Regions from separate parts of the Gilliamella sp. B2889 genome, predicted to be linked through region 3. Evidence: riboswitches for the same ligand, from Rfam matches in the RefSeq annotation. Region 3 holds a riboswitch; each other region holds the start of a gene.

Region 1 (4,274 bases), on a different contig from region 3:
TCAAGTTATCTATTTAGGATCATTATCCAAATATATTGGTCGCAACATACGTATTGGTTGGATGATTGCACCGAAAGAAATTATCGAAAAACTAGCCAATATAAGGCATCACATTGACTCAGGATTAAGTATATTACCGCAACTTTTAGCTGAAGAATATTTGACTCATCACTACCAATCCCATCAAGAATGGTTACGCCAGCAATTAAAACAAAAGGCTAACCAACTAATAGATTGGCTTGATGACTATTTTAAAGGTGACATCAATTACCAGATACCCACAGGCGGTTTTCATCTATATGCCCATTTGCCCGTTAGCAGTCAGGCGCAGGAGTTGGCTATTTTAAATCAATTACTAGCAAAGCATATAATAGTGTCACAAGGCACTGACTTTGGGGATCGAGTTGGCGCTATACGTTTAAGTTATGGTCATTTTGCAAAAGATTTGATGAGATAAAGCGAACTAAGTTTTTATTGATTGTTCTAACAGGTATTTGGCGTTAATAAATAGATCATAACTGCTCAGACAAACAGGCAGGGTTAATCGGTAAACTTCAAATCTCATTATTGGATTGAATCTCAGCTAAATAATCACAAAACTATCAAAAAATCGCGGTTTTTATGCCTTATTAGCTACATTATATGATATAACAATTTGCGTTTGATATAAGGCATTCGTAGCAATAACATTTATTATTAAAAACCATATCCGATTACTTAAAATAGATTCACATAAAAAATCTTATCATTTTATTTACAAAATATTATCTGAAACCACGGTACACTAATATTTAACTCACTTGTTATATATGTTAGATTATTTGCTCCTTTCATATATAAGCAGGTAGGCTGATTTTGAATCTTTCTCCAAAAGCTTTTCACTATTTGGGTGTTATCGCAACACTTGCATCATTAGGAATGTACGTATCGTATATCCCACAAATTATCGACAATCTTCATGGATTTAAAGCTAATCCAACTCAACCTTTAGCGGCAGCAATTAACTGCTCATTATGGGTCTGTTATGGCTTATTACGACAAAAAAAGGATTGGCCAATTGCAATAGCTAATTTTCCAGGGGTATTATTTGGTTTAACCGCGTTTATTACTGCTTTATAAATTCTTGTTTTAACTCCCTTATATTTTCTTTATACAGCATAATATATGCTGTATTTTTTTATATTCACAATTCTTGTGAAATAGGCTAGATAATTGTTACTCAAAAATTGAGAAATCAGAGAAGATTAAAAATTAACCTTGCATATAACTTATTAATTATTATATTGTTATGGAGTTATCAACAGGTTTGTTAAATACTTATCAAATAATAAAGTGAATAATTTAATCGATTAATCTAATCGATTAATCTAATTTATCGATTTACTATTGTTATCTAATAGTGATTAGACTATAGTAAAAGTCAGCCTATTTTTTAGGCTGGATTCATCTTCAAAATCTATCAGAATGTTATTTATACAAAGATTAACTAAATTTGATGATTAACAAATGAGTTTTATAAAATAAGGAAATCACCATGGCTGATATTAATCTTTCCGATGATTTGATAAAAGATTTTATCTACTCAATGTACCGTAAAGAGGTATTATTAAATTTAAAAGGTGTGGTTTTGACTGAAGAAGATCGCAAACAACTCCACGCAAAAAGAGACTTTGTAAATCAATTATCTGAAGCCGAATTATCCGATATTCGCTCATGGGTTCTAGATAAATTAAAATTACTTGAAAACCAACACCAAGAGCAGAATTAACTAAAAAATCTATACTAAGCTAGCTTTTTCAAATCTATTGATAAAATTTATTTGCAGCGTTATTCAAAACGATATGGACAGTTTAAACAATCGTTTTATAATGCATCAGTTACTCGATAATCTTAAGGAAAGATCATGAAAAAGTTAGCAGTAGTGTTATTATTAGGTCTCCCAGTTATTGCATCTGCGTCCAATTGTGACGAAATTAGTGCAAATATCGCCGAAAAAATTAAAAATAACGGTGTTAATGAAAATAGCTTCCAATTAAAACTTGTTCCTCAAGATGAACAAAATATTGAAGGTAAAATCGTTGGATCATGTGATCGAGGTAAACAAAGCATTGTTTATATTCGTACACCATCATCAAAATCAGTTAAAGATGAGCCTGAAACACCTGTTGAAATCACACCACAACCCGTCGAGTGCTACAGCCCTAGTAACGCTCCAGTTCAAACGCCAGCTTCGGCACCAGTAGAAAAAGTTCAAACTCCAGAGCCGACTTCTACAGAATCTCAGGAAACTGAACAAAAAGCAGAATAAACGAAAATTTAAGTAACCATTTTATAAATTTTATAATTTGTTTAACCGGGGTGCTATAGGCTGAGATTATACCCGTTGAACCTGATTCGGTTAATACCGACGAAGGGAGTTTAAAACACGTCTATTATAGAAATCTGTTTAACTCCTTATAGCGAATTTGTCAAAAAGGAGTCATTATGCCATCATTTAACTCACTGATTGAATCAAGCGAGTGGAAACACTATATTCAACATGATTTTGTTCAACAATTAGGAAAAGGCACATTAGACTTAACCTGCTTTCAATACTACCTTAAACAAGATTATCTTTTTTTAATCAACTTTTCCCGAGCTTGGGGACTTGCAGTATATAAAAGTCACGACATTGCTCAAATTCGTCAATCATTAGAGAGTTTAAAAATCATTGTTGAAGTTGAACTCGATCTGCATATTGAATATTGCAGAAAATGGCACATATCTGAATATGAACTAAGCACATTAAAGGAAGCCAAAGCCAATAGCGATTATACACGTTATGTGCTTGATATAGGATTACACGGCGATATATTAGATATACACATAGCAATGGCACCCTGTTTAATTGGGTATGGCATGATTGCCAATTGGATTCAAGGTTGGGACGAAAACAACCCATATCGCTCTTGGATTGAGATGTATGCTAGTAAGGAGTTTCAACAAGCAGTACAAAAAGAGATTGCTTGGATAGAAGGACAATTACTTAATATTAGTGAAAACCGATTTAAACAATTAAGCCAAATATTTAAGCAAGCGACGCAATTGGAAATAAATTTTTGGCAAATGGCATTGGATAAAAGTGACTAGTAAACAGCATGTTTTACCATTTTAGATAAAACATGCTGAGCATGAATTATAAAAGTTGTTGATAGTTTTGCTTGGTTACATCATCCCAAACACTTGCTTGGACTTGCCCAATATGATGTTGTTGTAAAAGCAACATAGTTAGTCGAGATTGTCCAATCCCGCCACCAATTGTCTGTAAAAAATCACCATTAGCTAATGCCTTATGCCAAGCATATTGGAGACGATCTTCATTATTGGTTAATTTTAATTGACGCTTTAACGTCTCAGGATCGACGCGAATACCCATTGACGAAATTTCAAAACCACTATTTAAAACTGGATTCCAAACTAAAATATCACCATTTAATCCTTTAGACCCCATCTCATTATCGCTACTCCAATCATCATAATCAGGGGCGCGCACATCGTGTTTTTCTTTATTTGACAAATCACCACCAATACCGATTAAAAATACTGCGCCTAACTCCTTAGTAATCGCATTTTCGCGCTCTTTTGGTGACAAATTAGGATAACGTTTTAATAACTGTTCACTATCCATAAAAGTGATCGACTCTGGTAAAAAACAAGAAAGATGATATTTTTCTGAAACCACTTTTTCTGTAGCCTTAATAGCACTATAAATCTTCTCTACCGTCTGTTTCAAATAAGCAAGATTCCGATCTTCAGGACGAATCACTTTTTCCCAATCCCATTGATCGACATAAACAGAGTGAATAGGGGAGAGCTTATCTTCATCAGGGCGAAGCGCTTTCATATTGGAATAAATACCTTCACCAATTGGAAAATTATGTTGGCTCAATATTTTGCGTTTCCATTTAGCGAGTGAATGAACCACTTCAAATTGTGCATCAGGAATACTCTTAATATTAACCTGTACCGCCTTCTCAGTCCCAGATAAATTATCCTGAACACCATCACCAATTTGACTTAAAAGTGGGGCTTGAACTTCAATTAGTGATAAATTATTAGCTAATTGCTCAGCAAAAAATTGTTTAACAAAATTGATCCGTTGTTGCTGCTCTTTAAATGATATCGTCATGTCTCATCTCAAAAAGTGAATGGGTTAGTGACGATAAATTAAACTAGAAAACAGAAATATGCAAGTTAGAACATATTCGGACTTTTTATAAAGCGCTAAGCACTAT
Region 2 (4,274 bases), on a different contig from region 3:
TTTTTGAAGTTCGATCATAATCCATCACAACCAATAAACTAAAAGATAAAAGTAATAATATCGCGGCTGTCACGATACTTTCTTGATAATGATAATGCGATATCTGTTGGTATAAATAATAAGGTAACGTGGTCACCGACTGCCCGCCAAACAGAGCTATTACCCCAAAATCGCCCAATGACAATATGGCAGCAAGGGCAAAACTCATCAACATAAGGCTTTTTAACCCCTTAAAATCGACCAAATAAAAATGCGTTAAACCATTGATATTAAGGGTTTGGGTTAATTGCCAATAGCGAGCCGTAATATCATACATCGGCGTAGCTAAATTTTTAAGGATGAAAGGTAACGCCATTAACCCATTACAAACCATAATTAATAAGCAGATAAAAACAGTGTTATGACTAAAACCGAATAACAATAAAAACAATCCCGATGCTAATACCATGTTTGGTATGGCTAATATCAATGAGGCAACCATCATAAGCCGATTGCTTAATTGACGTTGTTGGTTAATCAATAGTCGGCAATTGGTCCATAGCAAAAGTAACCCAAGTAACATCGCTATCATAGCCGAACCTATAGCAATAAGGATTGAATAGAGTAAAGCTTGTTGCAACATCGATGTGAGTAATGAGATTTGGAAAAAATAGAAACCTTGAAAAAGTATAGTAATCATCGGGGACAATATAAATAATCCCCCTATTACGATAATTATCATACTAATCATTTTTAACCAATTGGTTATCGGTAATTGATAGTTGGAGTGACTAAATTTAACACTCAGCTTTCTATCATTTCTATTTATTTTCTGCATCAAGCTGATAAAAACAATACAGCAAACCAACTGCACGCAAGATAGTAATGCGGCTTGTAATAGATCAAAGTCTCGCACCGCTTGATAAATAGCCACTTCCAGCGTGGTATATTTTGGACCACCACCCAATGCAAGCACTATGGCAAAACTCGAAAAACAGAGCATAAAAATAAGTGCTGCCATAGGCAATATTTGTCTACGAAGTAACGGCCATTCAAGTAATTTAAAATAGGTAAATGTTGAAAAATTAAGTTGTGCCGCTAACTGTCTTTGTTCTATCGCAACACTGTTTAATGTTTTGTAAAAGAGCACACAAGCATAAGGAAAATTCAAAAAAACATGAGCCAACAAAATACCTTGCAAGCCATAAATAGGAAATGAAAATGGGATATGCAGTACTTGGCAAATGTAAGCCAGTAAACCTTGTTGCCCATATACCGACAACAACCCTGTCACAACCACCAAAGCGGGTAAAATAAAGGTAATTGGCATTATTTTTATCAGTAACTTTTTACCTTTAAAATCAATAAAGGAGAGCGCCTTAGCCATTAATATTGCTGATGCCAGCGAAAGTATTGTCGATAACAAAGCTTGATAAAAAGTGATCCAAATAATATGAAGCACATAACTATCAAGATAAATCGTCAAATTTCCTGACTCTAAGGCAAATCGCCAAATAGCAATAAGTGCCGAGCTTAAAATGATGAGTATTAAGCTCGCTGCACTCATTCCGGGTAATAACGATTTAAATTTCAACATTGGCGATACGGATCTATTTACTAATTGCCGATTGCCATTCTCGAATCCAAGCTTTTTGATGTTTTTCAATCTCTGCCGGCTCAAATTCTAACGATTTATTGACTGAATTAATTTGCGCAAAAGCATTAGGTAGATCCGTTTTGATAATCGGATACATCACATTTTTCTCAGCAAATTGGTGTTGGACTTCAGGTGTCAGCAAATAACGTAAAAATTGGCGCGCTAGGTCAATTTCTTGACTGTATTTAATAATTCCGGCTACTTCAACTTGACGATAGTGCCCTTCATCAAAAATAGCTGCTTCGTAGTGATGCTCGTTTTCATTAATGATATGTGCCACTGGCGATGTACTGTAACTAAGTACAAAATCCGCTTCGCCTTTTAAAAACATACCATAAGCTTCGCTCCAACCTTTGGTGACTGTCACCGTGTTTTTAGCGATTTGTTGCCACGCTTCTGCTGCTTTATCTCCATAAACTTTTTTTACCCAAAATAGTAAACCGAGTCCTGGTGTACTGGTTCTTGGATCTTGGTAGATGATTTTCCAACCGGCTTTGTTTTCAACCAGTTCATGTAAAGAATGAGGTGGATTTTTGACTTTGTTATTATTGTAGATAAAAGCAAAATAACCAAAATCATAAGGCATAAAACTATCATCCCACCAATTGGTGTTGAGATTGTCGGGTTTAGCGATTTGATGAGGAATAAGAATATTCGCTTGTTTGGCTTGCTCTAATAGGTTGTTATCTAACCCTAAAATAACATCCGCATTCGTTTTATCGCCTTCAAGGCGAATACGATTTAAAACCGACACACCATCACCTAATGTCACAACCTCAAGTCGGCAATTGCATTGGGCTTCAAACCCTTTTTTGATTGCCTCACCGGGTCCCCATTGTGACATAAATGAATTATAGCTATAAACCGTCAAAGTCGGCAGTTCTGCATTGGCTAATGGGCTAAAAAGTGAAAATAAAAAAATAACAGGTAGTAAAAAGTTTTTACAAAACATTTTGCCTCCAAAGAAATAGGTAAAAGACAAAAGGTTTGAGCAGATATAATAACTCAAATCCCTCCGCTGGCATTATCCAGTTCAGGTTCGACGAGTTATGTCAGTCAATCTGACACTCTCAGCCCACTAGGGCACCCCGTTGAGAACGACATTAGTTTAGAGGGTGAAGGTATAATTGTAAATAGTTACCCTCAACGGTTGCCTACAAACTTATCTATGATTTTGGAAGAGAGTAACTGCGCTTGATCAAACTGATAGCTTTATAAAATTCCCGCTTAGCCCCATTTGTAATCAGAAAATCGATTTCTTGCTTATTTAAGGAGTGAGTGAGTTTTGCATATTCATCCAAAAGGATATTTTCACCATGATTATCATACTATTTTGTCAATTGTGAATCTGAGTTGTTGCAGATGGCCTTGAGCAAACACCGAAGTTGAAAAGAGCAAAAGGATATTAATAATCAGTTAGTTAAATAAATTTCGGCACCTGTTTTCTCTTTATTTTTTTATCTATTTTATAATTGAGTTGATAGATTACATCTAAATAAAAAAATTTTCGTTTATAAAAGAATCAGCTATTTACTTGTCCTTAACTAATCCCACAGTGACAATTTATCAATTTATCAGTATTATATTGGGCATTTTATTTTAATCGATTAGGTTCAGTGTGAATATTCAACAACTATTAACACAACGTGTTTCTCAAGCAATGATTATGGCGGGTGCTGATAAAAACTGCGACGCTTTAATCAAGCAATCAGCTAAAGCCCAATTTGGTGACTACCAAGCAAATGGTATCATGTCTACCGCTAAAAAATTGGGAATGCCACCACGAGCATTAGCTGAAAAAGTATTACAACATCTTGATATTGATGATATTGCCGATAAAATCGAGATCGCCGGTCCTGGTTTTATTAATATCTTTTTAAAAGATAGTTGGATTGCTGAACAAAACGAAGTCGCGCTAAATAGTGATAAACTGAATATTACTTTACCAGCCAAACCACAAACTATTGTGGTTGATTACTCTGCACCAAACGTAGCAAAAGAGATGCACGTCGGCCATTTACGCTCAACTATTATTGGTGATGCTAGTGTCCGAGTATTAAGCTTTCTTGGTCATAATGTTATCCGTGCCAACCATGTTGGTGATTGGGGAACCCAATTTGGGATGTTAATCGCCTATCTTGAAAAAATGGAAAACGAACATGCCAATGACATGGAACTTTCAGATTTAGAATCGTTCTATCGCGCAGCTAAAAAACATTACGACGAAGACGAAGCCTTTGCCGAAAAAGCCCGTAATTATGTCGTAAAACTTCAAGGTGGTGATCAATATTGCCGTGAAATGTGGCGAAAATTGGTGGATATCACCATGACACAAAACATTGCCACATATAAACGCCTTAATGTCACCTTATCGGTTGAAGATACAATGGGCGAAAGCATCTATAACAGTATGCTACCAGGCATTGTTGCCGATCTAAAACAGAAAAAATTAGCGGTTGAAAGTGACGGTGCCATCGTCGTATTTCTAGATGAATATAAAAATAAAGAAGGCGAACCAATGGGCGTTATTATCCAAAAACGTGATGGTGGCTATCTTTATGCAACAACCGACATTGCCTGTGTAAAATATCGTTACGAAACACTTCATGCTGAACGTATTTTATATTATACCGATTCA
Region 3 (4,274 bases):
TAGGGGTGATGATAGTGGCGAATGGTAATAGCAATTCTCGAATAGCGGTAATGGCATCATTTCTCAATAAAGGATGCCCCCCTTTGGCTATCATTACCGTATCAAGAACAATATTGGCAATAGGATTATTGCTTAATAGATGATTAACTGTGGTTACAATCTCTTTATTCATCAGCATACCGATTTTAACGCTATCAATATGGATATCTTGATAAAGTGTGTTAAATTGAGCCTCAACAAATTCGGGTGGCACCGGGTATATGCTATTAACACCTTGTGTACTTTGTGCGGTTAAAGCAGTAATGACTGACATCCCATAAGCGCCAAGCGCTGAAAAGGCCTTTAAATCGGCCTGAATACCTGCACCGCCACTAGGATCGCTACCAGCTATAGTTAATGAAACTGTTGTCATGGTTTAATTTCCTATCTTGCTTGTCTTATTTTTCTAATCAAATCAGATGTGGCCTTAGCAATATCTCCTTGCCCGCAAATTGCGGATACAACGGCAATACCTTCAATGCCAGTTTGAATCACTTCAGTTAAATTGTTTACACCGATACCACCGATCGCAACGGCAGGGCATTGTTTTGCTTTAACAAGTTCAGTCAATTGGGCGATGCCTATTGCTTCTGCTGCATCTTTTTTGGTGGGGGTTGGATAGATAGGGCCAATACCTAGATAATCGACTAGTTGCCAAGGAACGCGCTCAAGTTGCGAATAATTAGAGACTGAAAGCCCTATCCATTTATCTTCTCCAATTAATCGTCGTGCAACTTCGACAGGTAGATCGCTTTGTCCAACATGAACACCATCGGCATCGACAGCTAAAGCTATATCAATATGATCATTAATCAATAGTGGAACTTGAGTGTCGATTAATACTTCTTTTAAAGCTTGGGCGGCTTTATACCAATTTCTACCTGAATATTCTTGTTCTGAACGTAATTGAACGGCAGTAACACCATTTTCAACTGCAAACTTAGTGGTATTAACCATACCATTTATGCCATCACAAAGTACTGGGTCAAGTACTAAATAGAGTGTTAAATCAAGTTGCTTCTTCATCAAAAATCCTTATTTGTGGTGAAAACAGAAAGTTGGTCAATAATTGACATAGCAAAAGTACCTAGCCCTTGCTGTTTATTAGCGAGTTCACCCGCTTTTTTCATCATAAAGCAGGCTGAAGCAGTAGCCTTTAAATGATCTTCAGAACTTGCAATCAATGCAGCTACAATCGCAGATAATGAACAACCAGTACCAGTTACTTGTGTTAGCGCGATATCACCCCCAACAATGCTATAAACCTGCTCACCATCTGTGACATAATCGGTCTCACCTGTTATTGCAACAATGGTTTGATATTTCTTGGCTAATAGCATTGCCGCATTTAATGCAGAATCAGTAGAATCCAGTCCATCAGGCCCTTTTGATGATGATTGTTGACCACTTAATGATAGAATTTCTGAAGCATTTCCTCGAATAACTGTCGGTTTAAATGTTAATAATTGCTTAGCAATTTCAGTACGATATTTCAATGCTGCTCCAACTGCGACAGGATCTAATACCCAAGGAGTTTGATTAGCTTTTGCGGCGGCTAGTAACATGCTTTTAGCGCTATGACTATTGATCGTACCAATATTAATTAACAAACCATTTGCAATGGCAACAAAGTCCTCAACTTCTTGCTCAGCTACCACCATCGCTGGTGAAGCCCCAATCGCCAAAAGAACGTTAGCGGTGTAATTTTGTACCACATCATTGGTAATACAATGGATTAAAGGTCGCTTCTGATGAACTTGCTCAATAAAAGGAATGGCATCTTGATTTGAAAATAATTTAATGACCGACATATTCTTTCCTTATCTAATAAATAATATTAAGGGAAGAATGTGTCAAAAGCGGTAATTAAGACAGAGACTTCCCTACGCTGGCATGATCCAGATCAGGTTCAACGGGTAAATTCTCAGTTTTTTGCTCTAACAAAAAACACCCCGAGTCTAAATAACAAATTTGGATAAAATTGAATCTATTATGAACTGAGTTTAAAAATTAAACAAGTTATTGTAATAATCTTTCTATATCACTAATGGCGCGTCTATCCGGTAAGAAAATTATTAAATGATCGCCATCTTCAATCATTAAATCCGTATTTACTATAATTACATCTTCACCACGAACCACGGCACCAATCGTAGCACCTGAAGGTAATTTTAAACTGTTGATATTTTTACCGACTAATTTTGAATTTTCCGCTTCACCACGAGCAACTACTTCGACAATTTCTGATTCACCTTGGCGTAATGAGACAACTTTAACTACACCCGTTTGCCTAACATGGCTTAGTAGTTCTGAAATAGTGGCATGTTGTGGTGAAATCGCGATATCAATAACACTATCGTTAATCAATTCTAAGTAGGCTTGTCGCTGGATAAGAACGATGACTTTTTTTGCCCCCATTCTTTTTGCCAGCATAGATGACATAATATTGGCTTCATCATCGCTAGTGACCGCCACAAACAGATCGGTTAACTCGACTTGCTCTTGCGATAATAATTCTTGGTCTGATGATTCACCATGTAACACGGTGGTATTAACTAACTGCTCAGCTATTAATTCAGCTTTTTCTGCATTACGTTCAATCAACTTAACTTGATAATCATTCTCTAAACGTTTAGCTAAAGCAATGGCAACGCCACCACCACCGCTAATAATAATACGTTTATAAGGTTTTTCTAGCCGTTGTAGTTCACTGGTTACAGCTTTAATGTTAAGAGGAGGGGTAATAAAATAAACCATGTCTCCAGCTTCAATTAAAGTCGAACCTATTGGACGAATAAAACGATTTTGACGATAAATAGCAACAACACGCGCTTCGACATGTGGTAAATGCTCTTTAAGTTCGGACAGTTCGCTCCCCACTAACGCACCACCGTAATAAGCGGTTACAGCAACCAAACAGACACGATTATCATAAAACGAAGCAAACTGTAGAGCACCAGGATATTGAACTAATTGGCTAATATGATTTGTAATTAAGTTTTCAGGAGCAATAATATGATCGATGTTGATACAATCTTTATTGAAGAATGGGTATCTTTCATCGTTATATTCAGGAGCACGGATTCTAGCAACTTTTTGTGGAATATTAAACATCACATGCCCAATCTGACAAGCCATCATATTGACTTCATCAGAATTGGTAACGGCAACTAACATATCGGCTGATTCCGCGCCAGCACTCTCTAATACTTGTGGGTAAGAGGATTTACCGCAAATGACTTGTAAATCAAAACGCTCTTGCAAAGATTGCAATTTATCATGATCTTCATCAACGACAGTCACATCGTTCTGCTTTTCAGTTACTAGATATTCAGCAAGTGCACTACCAGTTTGGCCTGCACCAAGAATGATAATTTTCATAATAAACCTATTATAATCAAAAGGCCTCAAGCTAACTCATTATTAGAACAATAGAGCTCATATCAATTAAAGCCGTTTGATATTGTTTAGTAATAATCGCAATCTTATTTTAGATTATACAAAACCGATTGCGTCATAAACCTTCTTCAACGTAGGCTCTGCTTTAGCGCGAGCTTTTTGTGCTCCTTCTTGCATAATTGAAAGAAGATAATTTTCATCATCTCGATATTGATGATATTTTGCTTGTAAACCGGTTAACATCTCGATAACTTGATTTGCCACCTCGGTTTTTAGATGACCATACATTTTGCCTTCAAACTCTTTTTCAAGTTCAGCAATCGGCTTACCTGTAATACCTGTCAAAATATCTAACAGATTTGAAACACCGGCTTTGTTTTTTGAATCATAACGTACAACAGGTGGTTCGTCTGAATCGGTCATTGCCCGTTTAATCTTCTTCTCGACATCTTTCGGATTCTCAAGTAAACCAATAACATTGTTACGATTCTCATCTGATTTAGACATCTTTTTGGTTGGATCTTGTAAAGACATCACACGAGCACCTACTTTAGAAATAAACGGCTCAGGAACAGTAAAAATATCGCCATAAAGTGCATTAAAACGCATAGCGATATCACGTGATAACTCGAGATGTTGTTTCTGGTCATCACCTACAGGAACTAAATTAGCTTGATATAACAAAATATCAGCAGCCATTAATACTGGATAATCAAATAGCCCGGCGTTAATATTTTCAGAGTGACGAGATGACTTATCTTTAAACTGCGTCATACGACTCAGTTCACCAAAATAAGTATAACAGTTCAACGCCCAACCTAATTCAGCGTGAGCTG

Evidence for each region. Region 3 has a riboswitch for thiamine pyrophosphate ahead of thiM (hydroxyethylthiazole kinase). Riboswitches for the same ligand answer to the same signal wherever they lie in the genome.
Region 1: linked by a shared signal. The riboswitch ahead of tenA (thiaminase II) and the one ahead of thiM (hydroxyethylthiazole kinase) in region 3 are both predicted to bind thiamine pyrophosphate.
Region 2: linked by a shared signal. The riboswitch ahead of thiB (thiamine ABC transporter substrate binding subunit) and the one ahead of thiM (hydroxyethylthiazole kinase) in region 3 are both predicted to bind thiamine pyrophosphate.

Annotation. Positions count from the first base shown of each region.
Region 1 is NZ_JAFNNF010000007.1:94,054-98,327, forward strand. It holds gene J3U09_RS10250 (PLP-dependent aminotransferase family protein) at 1-457, shown strand, start outside; gene J3U09_RS10255 (SemiSWEET family transporter) at 856-1,119, shown strand; gene J3U09_RS10260 (hypothetical protein) at 1,535-1,768, shown strand; gene J3U09_RS10265 (DUF1161 domain-containing protein) at 1,904-2,308, shown strand; TPP riboswitch at 2,345-2,433, shown strand; gene tenA (thiaminase II) at 2,485-3,129, shown strand; gene asnA (aspartate--ammonia ligase) at 3,176-4,168, opposite strand.
Region 2 is NZ_JAFNNF010000001.1:460,428-464,701, forward strand. It holds gene thiP (thiamine/thiamine pyrophosphate ABC transporter permease) at 1-1,576, opposite strand, end outside; gene thiQ (thiamine ABC transporter ATP-binding protein ThiQ) at 1-18, opposite strand, end outside; gene thiB (thiamine ABC transporter substrate binding subunit) at 1,590-2,588, opposite strand; TPP riboswitch at 2,629-2,737, opposite strand; gene argS (arginine--tRNA ligase) at 3,255-4,274, shown strand, end outside.
Region 3 is NZ_JAFNNF010000002.1:206,604-210,877, forward strand. It holds gene thiD (bifunctional hydroxymethylpyrimidine kinase/phosphomethylpyrimidine kinase) at 1-412, opposite strand, end outside; gene thiE (thiamine phosphate synthase) at 424-1,065, opposite strand; gene thiM (hydroxyethylthiazole kinase) at 1,065-1,850, opposite strand; TPP riboswitch at 1,903-2,004, opposite strand; gene trkA (Trk system potassium transporter TrkA) at 2,059-3,420, opposite strand; gene trpS (tryptophan--tRNA ligase) at 3,535-4,274, opposite strand, start outside.